3 regions of the Paenibacillus sp. ICGEB2008 genome follow, and region 1 is predicted to be linked to each of the others. Evidence: predicted binding sites of a transcription regulator. Region 1 holds the regulator's gene; each other region holds the start of a gene.

What was found. Region 1 encodes Rex, which represses fermentation and respiration genes when NADH is low (regulators of the CRP and FNR family bind a similar motif). Its sites were predicted from a motif close to TTGTGAAATATTTCACAA; they were not measured.
Region 2: a site for Rex is predicted at 1,243-1,260, ahead of pflB (formate C-acetyltransferase). Genes of this name have one in related genera too.
Region 3: a site for Rex is predicted at 3,433-3,450, ahead of adhE (bifunctional acetaldehyde-CoA/alcohol dehydrogenase). Genes of this name have one in related genera too.

Annotation. Positions count from the first base shown of each region.
Region 1 is NZ_AMQU01000016.1:212,775-217,754, forward strand. It holds partial or broken gene dinG (ATP-dependent DNA helicase DinG) at 1-2,833, shown strand, start outside; gene C400_RS0115930 (redox-sensing transcriptional repressor Rex) at 2,861-3,514, shown strand; gene C400_RS0115935 (amidohydrolase) at 3,501-4,802, shown strand; gene C400_RS0115940 (cell wall elongation regulator TseB-like domain-containing protein) at 4,840-4,980, shown strand, end outside.
Region 2 is NZ_AMQU01000016.1:58,857-63,836, forward strand. It holds gene adhE (bifunctional acetaldehyde-CoA/alcohol dehydrogenase) at 1-966, shown strand, start outside; gene pflB (formate C-acetyltransferase) at 1,294-3,555, shown strand; gene pflA (pyruvate formate-lyase-activating protein) at 3,621-4,379, shown strand; gene C400_RS0115110 (hypothetical protein) at 4,882-4,980, shown strand, end outside.
Region 3 is NZ_AMQU01000016.1:53,685-58,664, forward strand. It holds gene C400_RS0115075 (ThuA domain-containing protein) at 1-345, shown strand, start outside; gene C400_RS0115080 (winged helix-turn-helix transcriptional regulator) at 589-933, shown strand; gene C400_RS0115085 (dioxygenase family protein) at 1,639-2,406, shown strand; gene C400_RS0115090 (Crp/Fnr family transcriptional regulator) at 2,550-3,266, opposite strand; gene adhE (bifunctional acetaldehyde-CoA/alcohol dehydrogenase) at 3,526-4,980, shown strand, end outside.

The DNA of each region.
Region 1 (4,980 bases):
GACATCATTCAAGTCGGACTTGCAATTATAGATCATGATAACAGCATTTCCCGTGTTTACGGCTCTTATGTAAACCCTGGCAGATCTATTCCACCTTTTATCACCGGATTGACCGGAATTACAGACGATGACGTCAAGGATGCACCTGCACTCGAAGAAATGATGATGGAGCTCGTGCCTATGCTGGACGATGTCGTACTCGTCGGTCATAACGTGGCGTTTGATTTTAATTTTTTGCAAAGCGCTTTGGACCGGTGTGGATATTTACCCTTTAGCGGTAGAATTTTGGATACGATGGATTTTCTGAAAATTATGTTTCCATCATTATCTTCTTATCAGCTAGGTTTTGTTTCCTCAGAGTTTGGGCTGGCGCATGACCGCCCTCATCAAGCAGACAGCGACGCGTTGGCTACGGCTGAGGTGTTTTTAAAGTGTCTGGGTGAGCTTCAGGCATTACCTCTGATAACGATACAGCGGCTCAGCGATTTGTTCGCAGAGGAAGACAGTGACCTGGGTTGGTTTCTTGACGGCATACGAGAAGAGAAAGAGCTAGACCCTATTCAGGATTTGGAGAAACATCAGTTTTTTCGTCAGCTTGCGCTTAAAGTGGAAGATTGGACCGAATTGGCTACTCCACGTAGAGAAGATGATCCTAATCCACTCTCAGGCGTTTCCTTTGAGGAGTATATGGATGATGTGCGGGACAATTTGCGTTCATCCTTGAGCCAATATGAGGAGCGCGAGGCGCAAACACAAATGATTGAGGGTGTAAATCAAGCCCTGAGTCAAGATAAGCATTTGTTGATCGAGGCGGGTACAGGAACAGGGAAGTCCCTAGGCTATTTGCTTCCGTCACTGTATCACAGTGTAAAATATGGGCAGAGGGTCACAGTAAGCACGCATACCATTAATCTGCAGGAGCAATTGCGAGAGCGTGATATTCCGATGCTGACAAAAGTGATTCCGTTCCCGTTCCGGGCTGCCATTTTTAAGGGTCGGGGGCATTATTTGTGTCTGCGTAAGTTTGAACATAAAATAAACAGAAGAGACTTCGCGACACCAAAGGAAGACTTGATTACAGCGGCTCAAATGATTGTCTGGCTGACTCTGACAGAAACCGGTGATGATGAGGAACTGAACCTGAGCAACCGTGGAGGGGATTTTTGGGAAACAGTAGCTAGTGATTCCGAGTCCTGTCTTGGTCGTTCTTGCCCATGGTTCCGCAAATGCTACTATCATCGTGCACGTCATGAAGCAGGAACAGCGGATGTGGTTATAACGAATCACTCCAAGCTGTTCACCGACGTCAAAGCAAGTCACCAGCTATTGCCCAGCTATGAACATCTGGTAATTGATGAAGCACATCATCTAGAGGAAGTAGCCGGTAAGCACCTGGGCATGCATATGAAATATTTCACACTCGTGCATACGCTGACTCGATTGTTCAAGGACAGTAAGAACGGACAATTGCCTTCGCTACGTCAGCAGTTGGCAAAGTCTGGGCATGAGAAGTCGACGGAATGGGCCTCGACCATTGATCAGCTGTACCCACTCGTGTTAGAGGTTAAGGAAACTTGGGATCTGCTAAGCGATAAGCTGTTTGGCATGTTGCCAGAGCGGTCTGATGCCACACCGGGTGAAACAGGACAATTTTCTTCGCGTCTCAAACCGTCGGCCAAGCCTGCAAAGTGGGATCAAGCGGCGGCGTTGGAAAATCAGCTTTATGTAACGTTGAGTGAAATTTTGCGCAAGGGCGACAAGCTGATGCTGGATGTCAAGGAAGAACACGACGATTATGCGGCGGATAGTCTCATTACAGATATCACGGGTCTGCTTAAGGATTTGGCGGGGATTAGGGAAAATTTACGCTTCTTTATACGACTCGATGATGAAACAACCGTATATTGGCTCGAAGCGAGTGGGCAATTCCGTAGTAAATCATTGCAATTTTATGCAGTGCCCGTCGATGTGAGCCGCCAGTTGAAAGAAATGTTTTTTGACAAAAAAAAGAAGTATTATCCTGACATCTGCTACTTTATCGGTAGATAAGTCGTTTCAGTACATGACCGATCAACTCGGCTTGCAGGAGGCCGCGGATCAAGGACGATTAATGACGTCACAGCTCCCATCACCTTTTAATTACAGGGATCAGGTGTTGCTAGTCATTCCGCGAGACTTTCCGAGTGTGAAGGGCAGTGTAGGGGATGCACATTTTGTAGAGATGCTTGTTAGCTCTCTAGGAGCGACTGCCCAAGCGACGCGGGGGAGAATGCTCGTTCTGTTTACTTCCTATCGGATGCTCCGGCAAGTGTATGAGCCACTCAAAGAGGCGTTAGCATCCAGCGATATTACCGTGTTAGGACAAGGTGTAGACAGTGGGAGTCGGAGCAAGCTAACCCGTCGTTTTCAGGAAGCCAAGGCTTCTGTATTGCTGGGAACCAGCAGCTTCTGGGAAGGCGTCGATATTCCAGGGAAGGCTTTGACTTGTCTGGCCATCGTTCGCTTGCCGTTTCAACCGCCCAATCACCCGTTACTGGAGGCAAAAAGCGAGCTGCTCCAGCAGCAGAAGAAGAATCCATTTATGAAGCTGTCTGTACCACAAGCAGTTATTCGCTTCAAACAGGGATTTGGGCGATTGGTACGTACAGCGAGCGACCACGGAGTCGTTATCGTTTACGATACGCGTGTGATCGAATCCTATTACGGAAAGCACTTTTTGTACTCGTTACCGGGACCAAAAATGGAGCATATGCCATCGGAGCAAATGGTGCCCCGCATCGCCGAATGGCTCCAATCCGCCCCGGAGACAGAGGCACAACGGACGGACACCTAAAGTCCGTTACAATTAGGGGGAGCAAGTATGAAATCAGATAAAATTTCAGAGGCTGTCGTACGGAGATTACCCGTATATTTACGTTATCTGAATGCACTGCACAAACGGGAGGTGGCTACGGTCTCTTCTCAAGAGCTGGGACAGAGGTTAGATTTGAATCCGGCCCAAATTCGTAAAGATCTTGCCTATTTTGGCGATTTTGGTCGGAAGGGCATCGGTTACGATGTTTCTTATCTAATTGAGAAAATACGCCATATCCTGAAAATCGACCAGCAAATTAATGTAGTATTGGTCGGAGCGGGTAATCTGGGTCAAGCCCTATCGAACTATAATGCTTATTTAAAAGACAATATGAAGATTGTGGCGGTTTTTGATGCGTTCCCGGATAAGGTTGGGACCAGAATCAATACTTTGGTCGTACAGCCGATGGATGAACTGGAAGCGACTGTGAAAGAAAAAAATATACGAATCGGGATTATTACTGTACCTGATTTTGAGGCACAGCACGTAGCTGATAGGCTGATTGAGAGTGGAATTGGAGCGATTTTGAACTTTGCACCTATCATTCTTAAGGCACCGGCTAACATTCGGATACATGCCACAGACTTTACAACTGATTTGCTTAGCCTCGCTTATTATCTGGAGGACGGAAAGGAAGAAGCACAATATGACAGTGAATAAATGGATGATTAAAAACGGCTCGTTTGCCGTGAATGGACCCGAGGCTGGGGTAATCCATGGTTTTATGATTGTGGAGGATAGCCGTATTACTTACATTGGCGAGACTTTGCCTGCGGGTGAGGAAGAGACAGAAGCAATCGACGGCAAGGGGTTATTGTTTTTACCTGGTCTGATCAATACTCATGGTCATGCGGCGATGTCTCTGCTGCGAGGGTATGGAGATGATTTGGCACTTCAAGTGTGGCTTCAGGAAAAAATGTGGCCTATGGAAGCCAAGTTTACATCTACGGATGTGTACTGGGGAACTTCTTTGTCAGTGCTGGAAATGCTGAAAGGTGGAACCACGACTTTCCTGGATATGTACGATCATATGGATGAGGTGGCTCGTGTAGCTGAAGAGTCGGGCATTCGTGCAAGCTTGATGCGTGGAGCCATTGGACTCTGTTCAGAAGAAGAACAGCGGATTAAGCTAGCTGAGGCCGTGACTTTTGCGCGTAACTGGCATGGAAAAGCAGACGGACGTATCACAACAATGATGTCTCCTCATGCCCCATACACATGCCCGCCTGCGTTTATTGAGAAATTTGTTCAAGCAGCACATGATCTCGATTTACCATTGCATACGCACATGTCCGAGACGATCGCCGAAGTTGAACAAAACGTACGCGACTACGGCTTGCGTCCAGTTGCACACTTAGATAAGCTTGGCTTTTTCTCCCGTCCTTCACTTGTTGCCCACGGCGTTCACTTGAACGACGAAGAAATAGCTTTATTGGCGGAACGGGGTGTGGCGGTATCGCATAATCCAGGCAGCAACTTGAAGCTGGCAAGTGGTGTAGCTAGAGTGCCTGAATTGCTGCGTGCAGGAGTTACTGTTTCACTTGGAACAGATGGTCCTGCCAGCAATAATAACTTGGATATGTTCGAGGAAATGCGTCTGGCGGCACTCATTCACAAGGGAGTATCTGGCGACCCAACGGCAGTTCCTGCAAATGAAGCACTACGTCTGGCAACAGAGTATGGTGCAAAGTCGATTGGTTTAAAAGAGGTAGGAGCGCTGGCGGCAGGCAATAAGGCTGACTTTATCGCGCTAGATCTGGATCAGGCCCATTTCTTGCCGCGTACAGATCTTATTTCGCATGCCGTATACTCTGCAAGTGCCAAAGACGTGGCTCATGTGTGGGTAGACGGCCGTCAGATTGTGAAAAATGGCGAATGCCTGACGATGGACGAGGAACGTATCAAACATGAGGCACAAGCCGCCTTTGAAGGGCTGCTGTCGCGCTAATTTAGGTGTCACATCCCCTTAGAGAGGAAGCACAGGTTTGAAAAATAAGAAGAAATGGATAGCGGTCGCCATTTTGGCCGTAATACTGATCCTGGTCAGCATTTTCTGGTATTATTCGTATGTTACTCAAGACCAGGTGGCTGAGAAAAATGCCGCTATCATGAAGGCCAAGCAATCA
Region 2 (4,980 bases), 150 kb from region 1:
GGCGGCGGTTCGCCAATGGATGCTGCTAAAGGCATGTGGATGTTCTATGAATATCCGGATACTGATTTCAATAACTTAAAACAAAAATTCATGGATATCCGTAAACGGATTTACAAGTACCCACGTCTGGGTCAAAAAGCACAATTTGTGGCTATCCCTACAACTTCGGGTACAGGTTCGGAAGTTACATCGTTTGCAGTTATTACGGACAAAAACCTGGGCAACACGAAGTACCCGCTGGCTGACTATGAGTTGACTCCTGATGTGGCAATTATTGACCCTGTGTTTGTATATTCGCTGCCTAAAACTGCTGTAGCCGATACAGGTATGGACGTTCTGACCCATGCTATCGAGGCTTATGTGTCTGTAATGGCCAATGATTACACAGATGGTCTGGCAATTAAAGCTATTCAACTGGTATTCCAATACCTGGAGCAATCGGCTCTGACTGCTGATAAGCTGGCTCGCGAAAAAATGCATAATGCTTCTACACTTGCAGGTATGGCGTTTGCTAATGCATTCTTAGGTATTAACCATAGTCTTGCACATAAATGGGGCGGACAATACCATACAGCGCATGGCCGCACGAATGCTATCTTGCTGCCGCACGTTATTCGCTACAATGCGAAAAAACCGACAAAATTTGCATCATTCCCTAAATATTCGCACTTTGTTGCAGATGAGCGCTATGCAGAAATCGCACGCATACTGGGACTGCCTGCACGTACCACTGAAGAAGGGGTTAACAGCTTAATTGACGCGATCCGTAAGTTGAACAAAACACTCGGTATCGAGGAATCGTTCCAACAACTTGGTTTCGATCCAAAAGACTTTGAATCACGTGTAGATTATTTGGCTGACCGCGCTTTTGAGGATCAATGTACAACTGCAAATCCAAAGCTGCCGCTGGTTACTGAATTGGCTGATGTATACCGTAATGCCTTCTACGGACGCTTTGATCAATAATATAATAGTATGAAGAGGCTTGTAACTAAGCATTTTCCTATACAATACCAATGCAGGCTCTCTATATAGAGGGCCTCTTGGTTTGGGAAGGGAGGTGAACGGCAAGGCTAGAGGTATACGCGTGAAGCTAGGGAAAATAAAGTGACAAAAATCACTCATATTGTGATTTTTGTCACATACTACACTCTATCATTATTCTACAATAAGAGTGTAAGAAAGGTCCCGACACTGAGCGTAAGGCATCGGTGAAAAGGCCGGGCTCAAGAAATAGTTTAAACGTGAAAAAAATCACAAGTCCGGAAGACCAAACAATTTGGAGGGATTTACATGTCGGTGATTGAGAGAGAATTACAAGAGCAACAATCTGGCTGGAGAGGTTTTAAAAAAGGAAAATGGACTAAAGAAGTTAACGTCAACGATTTTATTGAAACAAATATCTCACCTTATGTTGGCAATGAAGAATTTTTGGTTGGTCCTACCGCCAATACAACTGCATTGTGGGAAATTGTATCTGATCTTACTAAAAAAGAGTTGGCAAACGGCGGCGTTCTTGATGTAGACGTAAATACGCCATCCACCATTATTTCACATAAACCAGGCTATTTGGACAAGGACAAAGAACAAGTTGTCGGCGTACAAACAGATGCTCCATTCAAACGTTCTTTGCAGCCGTTTGGTGGAATTCGAATGATGATCGATGCTTGTAAAGCCTATGGTTTTGAAGTGCCACAAAGCATTGTTGACATTTTCACTCATATCCGTAAAACACACAACCAAGGTGTATTTGATGCTTATACAGATGAAATGAGAGCAGCTCGTAAAGCTGGGATCATTACTGGTCTGCCAGATGCATACGGTCGTGGTCGTATAATCGGTGACTATCGTCGCGTAGCTCTGTATGGTGCAGACTTCTTGATCCAAGATAAAAAACTTCAATTGAAAAGCCTTGAAGTTGATTCCATGGAAGAAGACGTAATCCGTCTGCGTGAAGAAATTTCTGAACAAATTCGTGCTTTGAATGAATTGAAACAAATGGCTGCTGAGCACGGTTTTGATATTTCTAAACCAGCTAACAATGCAAAAGAAGCTTTCCAATGGGTATATTTTGGATATCTTGCAGCGATTAAAGAACAAAATGGTGCAGCAATGTCCTTGGGACGTGTATCTTCATTCCTTGATATTTATACTCAACGTGACCTTGAGGAAGGTGCGATGAACGAAGAACAAGCTCAGGAACTGGTCGATCATTTTGTTATGAAACTGCGTATTGTTAAGTTCCTGCGTACACCTGACTACAACGAACTGTTCAGTGGTGACCCAACTTGGGTAACAGAATCCATTGGTGGTATGTCTGTCACTGGAGAAACTCGTGTTACCAAAAACAGCTTCCGCTTCTTGCACACACTGTACAACTTAGGACCTGCTCCAGAACCTAACTTGACTGTACTGTGGTCAGAAAAACTGCCTGAGGGCTTTAAAAAATATTGTGCAAAAGTTTCTATTGAAACTAGCTCCATTCAATATGAAAATGACGATTTGATGCGTCCAATCTACGGCGATGATTATGGTATTGCTTGTTGTGTATCCGCTATGAGAATCGGTAAACAAATGCAATTCTTTGGCGCTCGTGCCAACTTGGCAAAAGCTCTACTGTATGCCATTAACGGCGGTAAGGATGAAAAATCCGGCGTTCAAGTAGGACCTGAATTCCCAGCTATTACAAGCGAAGTGCTGGATTACGAAGAAGTGTTAAGCCGTTTCAAACCTATGATGGAATGGCTGGCAAAACTGTACATGAACACTTTGAATGTTATTCACTATATGCATGATAAATATAGCTACGAACGCATTGAAATGGCGTTGCATGACCGTGATATTCTTCGTACCATGGCTTGTGGTATTGCGGGTCTGTCAGTTGCTACCGACTCCTTGAGCGCCATTAAATATGCAAAAGTTAAACCAATTCGCAACGAAAAAGGAATTGCTGTTGACTTTGAAATCGAAGGCGAATATCCTTGCTACGGTAACAATGATGACCGCGTAGATACTATCGCTGTAGAACTGGTAGAAAGCTTCATGAGCATGATCCGCAAACATAAAGCTTATCGTAATGCGGTTCCTACTCAATCTGTACTGACCATTACTTCCAACGTGGTATACGGTAAGAAAACAGGTACAACACCTGATGGACGTAAAGCAGGCGAACCGTTCGCACCAGGTGCAAACCCAATGCATGGTCGTGATAAAAAAGGCGCTCTGGCATCTCTGAGTTCCGTAGCCAAATTGCCTTATGAACACAGCTTAGATGGTATCTCGAATACCTTCTCCATCGTGCCTAAAGCACTGGGTAAAGAAGAAGAAACACGCAAAACAAACCTTGTTTCGATGATGGATGGCTACTTTGGAAGCCACGCACATCATCTGAATGTCAATGTGTTTGCTCGTGAACAACTGTTGGATGCAATGGAACACCCAGAAAACTATCCACAACTTACGATTCGTGTTTCCGGTTATGCTGTTAACTTTATCAAGCTGACTCGTGAGCAACAATTGGATGTTATTAACCGTACTTTCCACGGTACAATGTAAATAAGTTTTACGTATCATATAATACACTGACGCACGCATAGCGGATGCGGGAAGGATGATGCAACATGTTGAAAGGTCACATACACTCATTGGAAACCTTCGGGACCGTAGATGGTCCCGGCATCCGCTTCGTGCTCTTTATGCAAGGATGCTTGTTGAAATGTCAATATTGCCATAATCCGGACACTTGGGCCTTAAATGAAGGTAATCCGATGACGTTAGAAGAAGTATTGGCTGAGATTGAACCATATTTAGCCTATTACCGTTCTTCGGGAGGCGGATTAACAGTTTCCGGTGGAGAACCGACATTACAAGCTCATTTTGTAGCAGAGTTGTTCAAAGAAGTGAAACGTCGCTGGAATTTGCACACGACATTGGACAGTAACGGCTTTAATGATGCAGGTCGTATCCATGATCTACTGGACGTAACGGATTTGGTACTACTAGATATTAAACACATTGATAACGACAAGCATATTAAGCTTACAGGCAAATCCAACGATCGTATGCTAAGTACGGCCCGCTGGTTGTCTGAGCAAGGGCGAAAAATGTGGATTAGACACGTATTTGTACCGGGTATCCATGACGACGAGCAAGATCTACTCAATTTGGGACGGTTCATTGGAACGTTGAACGGAGTCGAGAAATTCGAAATTTTACCTTACCATCAAATGGGTGTTTACAAATGGGAAATGCTCGGTAAGGCATATCCGCTGGAGGGAGTTCCGTCTCCTACAGATGAAGAAGTTCAACGTGCTTACCGGCTCATTGAAGAGGGTCGTCTGGAGACTGCAGGAACGGATACTGCTTGTCATCCATCATAATGTTGTAGTAAGTTTTGCAAAGCAAAAAATGAGTATACAGCGTGCACCAGTATTAAACGGTGCACGCTGTTTTAATTTGTCTTGAAATATTTAAGATAAAAAACTTTTTTAGGCTGCGACTTGAATCGGCTTGTTCTTGCTCTGCTCACTTCTTAGTTTTCAGAAAAACGTTTCATTGTTATCTAAGTTCTTGTATTTAAAGGTAATTTTCAGTACCTGATTAACGTTGATAGATACAATGAAAATTTACTAAAATATGTACTTAGATTTCACAGCACGAACTTTCGGTCGAAGTATATACAGTAAATAAATATAAAATTTATGCTACTGAAACTGAAGAGAATCATAATAGTCTTGTTTTATTGAAATTTTCAATATTTTATGAATTTTTTATTATAAAACAACAATATATATAATAATAAGGAAAAAAATGTTTACTTTTTCACCTAATTATTGTACTATGAATTTGTAAATTATAATAAAAGAAAAGGAGACAAGAAACATGGTAAAATCTAAGCTGCTAGGTTTAACTGCTCTCTCAGCTCTCACTTTATCTTTAAGTTTTGTACCTACTCAACTAACCTATGCTAAAGAAAATATG
Region 3 (4,980 bases), 160 kb from region 1:
TCAGTAAATCCGTCACATCCCATTGCAGAAGGGATAGACGCCAAAATTCTCTTAGAGCATGAAGAGATGTATGGAGAGTTCTTTGATATTCCTGCGCCGGATGAACTGGTCTTTATCAGTAACTTTGAAGGCGGCGAAGTATTTAGAACTGGATGCACCTTCCATCGAGGCAGTGGTAAAATATTTTATTTCAGACCAGGGCATGAAACCTATCCAACTTATTACCAACCTGATATTTTGAAGGTCATTGCTAACAGCATCCGTTGGGCTTCTCCGACAAGTAATAAAAAACCAATATATGGTAGGAATGAACCAGTAAGGCCTCTTGGTGGAGTGTTGGTATAGTTACAATTATCACATTATGATAAATTCTATAAAGAACAGATTTACAGGCGGAACCTCTGGGATTCCGCCTTTTTGTATTTAACGAATTAGACATATACCTGCCGCATTGGTTTGTTGTATAATCAGTTTTGGTCATGGCAACTTTATCATCACAGGTAATTAAATTTAAGAAAGTGTTTTCTTTCGGGATAAAGTATGCTAAAATGATATATACTAACAAAAGGAAAGCTTTATCAAACCGAAATGCAAAAGAAGGTGAAAAATTTGGAGAGTCAACCGCAATTTACAAAAATGTGTCCGCGTTTTGAAACCGCCTTTTCATGTCTGGGTAAGCGCTGGAATGGATTGATTATTCAATCCATGATGAGCGGTCCCAAGCGGTTTAAGGATATTTCCAATCTGATTCCCACAATGAGTGACAAAATGTTATCAGAGCGGATGAAGGATCTGGAAAATGAAGGGATTCTTACACGCCATGTATATCCGGAAACTCCTGTCCGCATTGAATATGAGCTAACCACCAAAGGTCGTGCACTTCAGCCAGTTATGGAGCAGATTCAATTTTGGGCTGAGGAATGGATTAGATGATCACCAAACTCATTAAGTGTTTTTCATAGCAAAACAGCCTTTTCCTAGGAAAAAGGCTGTTTTTTTATTTTGTGATAGGCAGTACGGCTTAATAGCTTTTAGCACGGCCTGCTACTGAGAATACTCCGGCTGTTGTACGGCGGGGGACACGGGATTGAATATCCAGTGCGGCTGTACGAAATGTGCCTAAGCACGAGTGGCAAAGTCTTCCTGCATAAATGGGAGAACGGCAAGACTCGCAAGGATAATCAAGCTGACTGTATGTGGAGGGAAATTTGCCTGCTCTTACCCAATCTGTGAGCAAATCCATAGGTGTGCCAGTCACATCACTGAGTTGGCGGGTATGAGTAGAAGGATGCCTCCATAGATAGTTAGAACAGCGGTCAAAGAATATATTTTCTTCTTGAATACAAGTGCTACACAGGTTTCTAAGATTTTGACGGAAAATGGAACCGCATTTTGGGCAATTCGAAGTATGTATCTCCATAGAAACCAGTCCTTTGTATCGGAATATAGTAGTATTTTAAAATTTATTAGTTACATATTACTATGACTTTATACCTATATCAATCTTTATTTAAAGAAATTGCTGATCTTTGAGTATATGCTGGCATCGAGATTGACATTACTCTATTACTTATGTAGTATAACTTACATAAAGTTACTATATGAATAAAATAAACTGTATGCGATAAGGAGATTTTAATGATACCATCTTTATTTTTAGCCCACGGATCACCTATGCTTGCTATTGAACAGACGGACTATACTGCATTTTTAGAGCAGTTGGGGAAAAGCGTTCACCCTAAGGCGATTGTTATCTTTACAGCTCACTGGGAGACACAAATGTTAACGCTTAGTTCAATGGATGACATATACGATACAATTTATGATTTTGGAGGTTTCCCACCGGAACTGTACGAAGTGAAATATCCAGCACATGGTTCTGTTGAACTAGCTAATAAGTTGAAAAAGTTATATGAACAAAACGGCATCGAGGTACAAACTGATCATGTGAGAGGACTGGATCATGGTTCCTGGACATTGTTGCATCGTATGTATCCTGAGGCAGACATTCCGGTAGTTCAGATTTCCGTAAATCCGTACCTCTCGCCCAAAGTACAATTTGCCATTGGTGAAGTGCTGCGTGAGTTGGGAGAACAAGATATTCTGGTCATTGGCAGTGGCGTGACTGTCCATAATCTGCGTATTGTCAAATGGGGAGAAACGAAAACGGAACGTTGGGCAATTGATTTTGATGACTGGATTATCGAAAAAGTGCAAAGCGGAGATATAGAAGCTTTAGATCACTATGAAAGCGAAGCGCCGTATGCTCGTCAGGCTGTACCTAGAGCAGAACACTTTGTACCGTTGTTTATTGCAATGGGTAGTGGCGACCCTGCAAACAAAGCTAAGGTCATCCATAGAAGCTATGAGATGGGAAATTTAAGTTATCTATGTTTGCAGTTTTAAAGTGGGTAGGCAGAAGAAGGTCGAGTTATGTGCTTTGTTACTGTCCCGTCCGTTCTCTAAAAAATGGGGAGTGGAATAAAATTAGGGAGTGTTATAAGCTAATAATGGCTTACAGCACTCCCTTTTACATTAAAAAAAATTTATTATATCCGGCAAATCTCACGTGGGCACAATTCACAATGACATACACCTTGCAGCATTTCCAAATCCTTGACAACAATCATACCATTATCGTATTCGACTGCATTTTTCTTACGCAGATCACTGAGCATCCGATTTACACTTTCCCGGGTAGCACCGATCATATTTGATAAGTCAGTATGAGTAATCTTTTTATGAATCAGAATATAGTCGCCGTGAGGCTCACCATAGGTGTTGCATAGTCGGATGAGTGTGGAACATAGAGCGCCAGGCTTGCCGTACATCATCAAATCGCGGAACTTGGTCTGGGTAATGCGGTGATGCGATCCCATCCATTTCATAAAGTCAATCGCAAAATCACAATGCTGACAAATAAGCAACTCCAAATCTGTATGATCGATTACGCCAATATCACTGTCCTCCAGAACCTCAGCAGAAAAGGAATGCTTAGTGCCGAAGAAAGGATCAGCTTGACCAACAAGATCGCCGCTTTGATACATATATAGAATAAGTTCCTTACCCTCATCCGTTGTTTTGGTCACTTTTACGCGTCCGCGCTTAATATAAAACAGCTTATCCGCTGTATCTCCTTCCCAGAACAGATGCGAACTTTCTGGCATGACTCGATCTTTCATCATCACTTGCAGCCGGTTGAAGCTGGCCTCCGAGAAGCAACAGGTGTTGCCGCGGGCTTCCATTACATTTGTAGGGTTTCTCATCGTCCATTTCCCCTTTGTATCCTATGTTATTTTATCTGCAACTTGATCAATTCAAATTCATTATATACCTGTGCAATGCGTTTTTGGGGCAAGATGAGGGGGTAAAAGTGGCAGAATTCCAAACTTTGTGATTTAATTCACTTCATAAAATAAAATTTTAAATAGATTGTGAAAAAAATCACAAAATATCTTAGAAAGCTGTGTTACGATCAGTGCGTGAACAAGAGATAGTACACGAGATAACAGGAGGATGAGGGAAATGGCTGTTAAAAACGAGGTTATCCAAAAAGAGCAAAGCGCAGAGCAGTATATTCAAACGCTGATTGACCGGGCGAACCGGGCACAGCAAGCTTTCATGAGTATGAATCAGGAACAGATTGACGAAATCGTACAAGCTATGGCACTCGCAGGGATGGATAAGCACATGCACCTCGCGAAGTTGGCTGTTGAAGAAACAGGACGTGGTGTGTACGAGGACAAAATCACCAAAAACATGTTTGCAACAGAATATGTCTACCATAGCATCAAAAATGAGAAAACCGTCGGTGTCATTGAAGACAATGACTTTGATAGTTTTCAAAAGATAGCTGAACCAGTCGGTATTATCATGGGGATTACTCCAGTAACAAACCCAACTTCGACTACGATGTTCAAAGCGTTAATTGCCATTAAAACACGTAACCCAATCATTTTCGGCTTCCATCCATCTGCTCAATCGTGTAGTGCGGAAGCAGCCCGCGTCTTGCTTGAAGCAGCTGTTAAACATGGTGCTCCAGCGGATTGTATTCAATGGATTGAAGCACCTTCGATGGATAAAACAAATGTACTGATGAACCACTCTGATGTAGCGTTGATTTTGGCAACTGGTGGATCAGGCATGGTTAAGGCAGCTTATAGCTGTGGTAAACCTGCACTTGGCGTAGGTCCTGGTAACGTACCTTGCTTTATTGAGAAAACAGCCGATATCAAACAGGCCGTGAACGACCTTATCCTTTCTAAATCTTTTGATAACGGTATGATTTGTGCTTCGGAACAAGCTGTAATTATTGAAGAGCCTATCTTCGAGCAAGTGAAGAAATTAATGATTGCTAATGGTTGCTACTTTGTAAATAAAGAAGAGGCAGCTAAGCTCACTCAAGGAGCTATGAATGTAGAAAAATGTGCAGTGAACCCGGCCATTGTCGGCCAGTCTGCTGTAAAAATTGCTGAAATGAGCGGTATTACAGTACCGGCAGGAACCAAAATTTTGGTCGCTGAAATTGAAGGAGTAGGAACCAAATTCCCATTATCTGCGGAAAAATTGAGTCCGGTATTGGCTTGCTACAAAGTAAAAAATGCAGAGCAAGGTATCCAACGTGCTGCTGAAGTCGTAGAGTTCGGCGGTATGGGTCACTCGTCAGCAATCCATTCGCAAGATGAGGATGTTATTGCTCGCTTCGCAGACCGTTTGCAAACAGGACGTATCATTGTAAATGCACCTTCCACACATGGCGCAATCGGTGATATTTACAACACCAACCTTCCTTCGTTGACACTTGGTTGCGGTTCGTACGGTCGTAACTCGACTTCGTCGAACGTATCTGCAGTTAACTTGATTAATGTGAAAAGGGTGGCGAAACGGACGGTGAATATGCAATGGTTCAAAGTACCTTCCAAAATCTATTTTGAAAAAAATTCGACACAGTATCTTGCTAAAATGCCTGATATCACACGT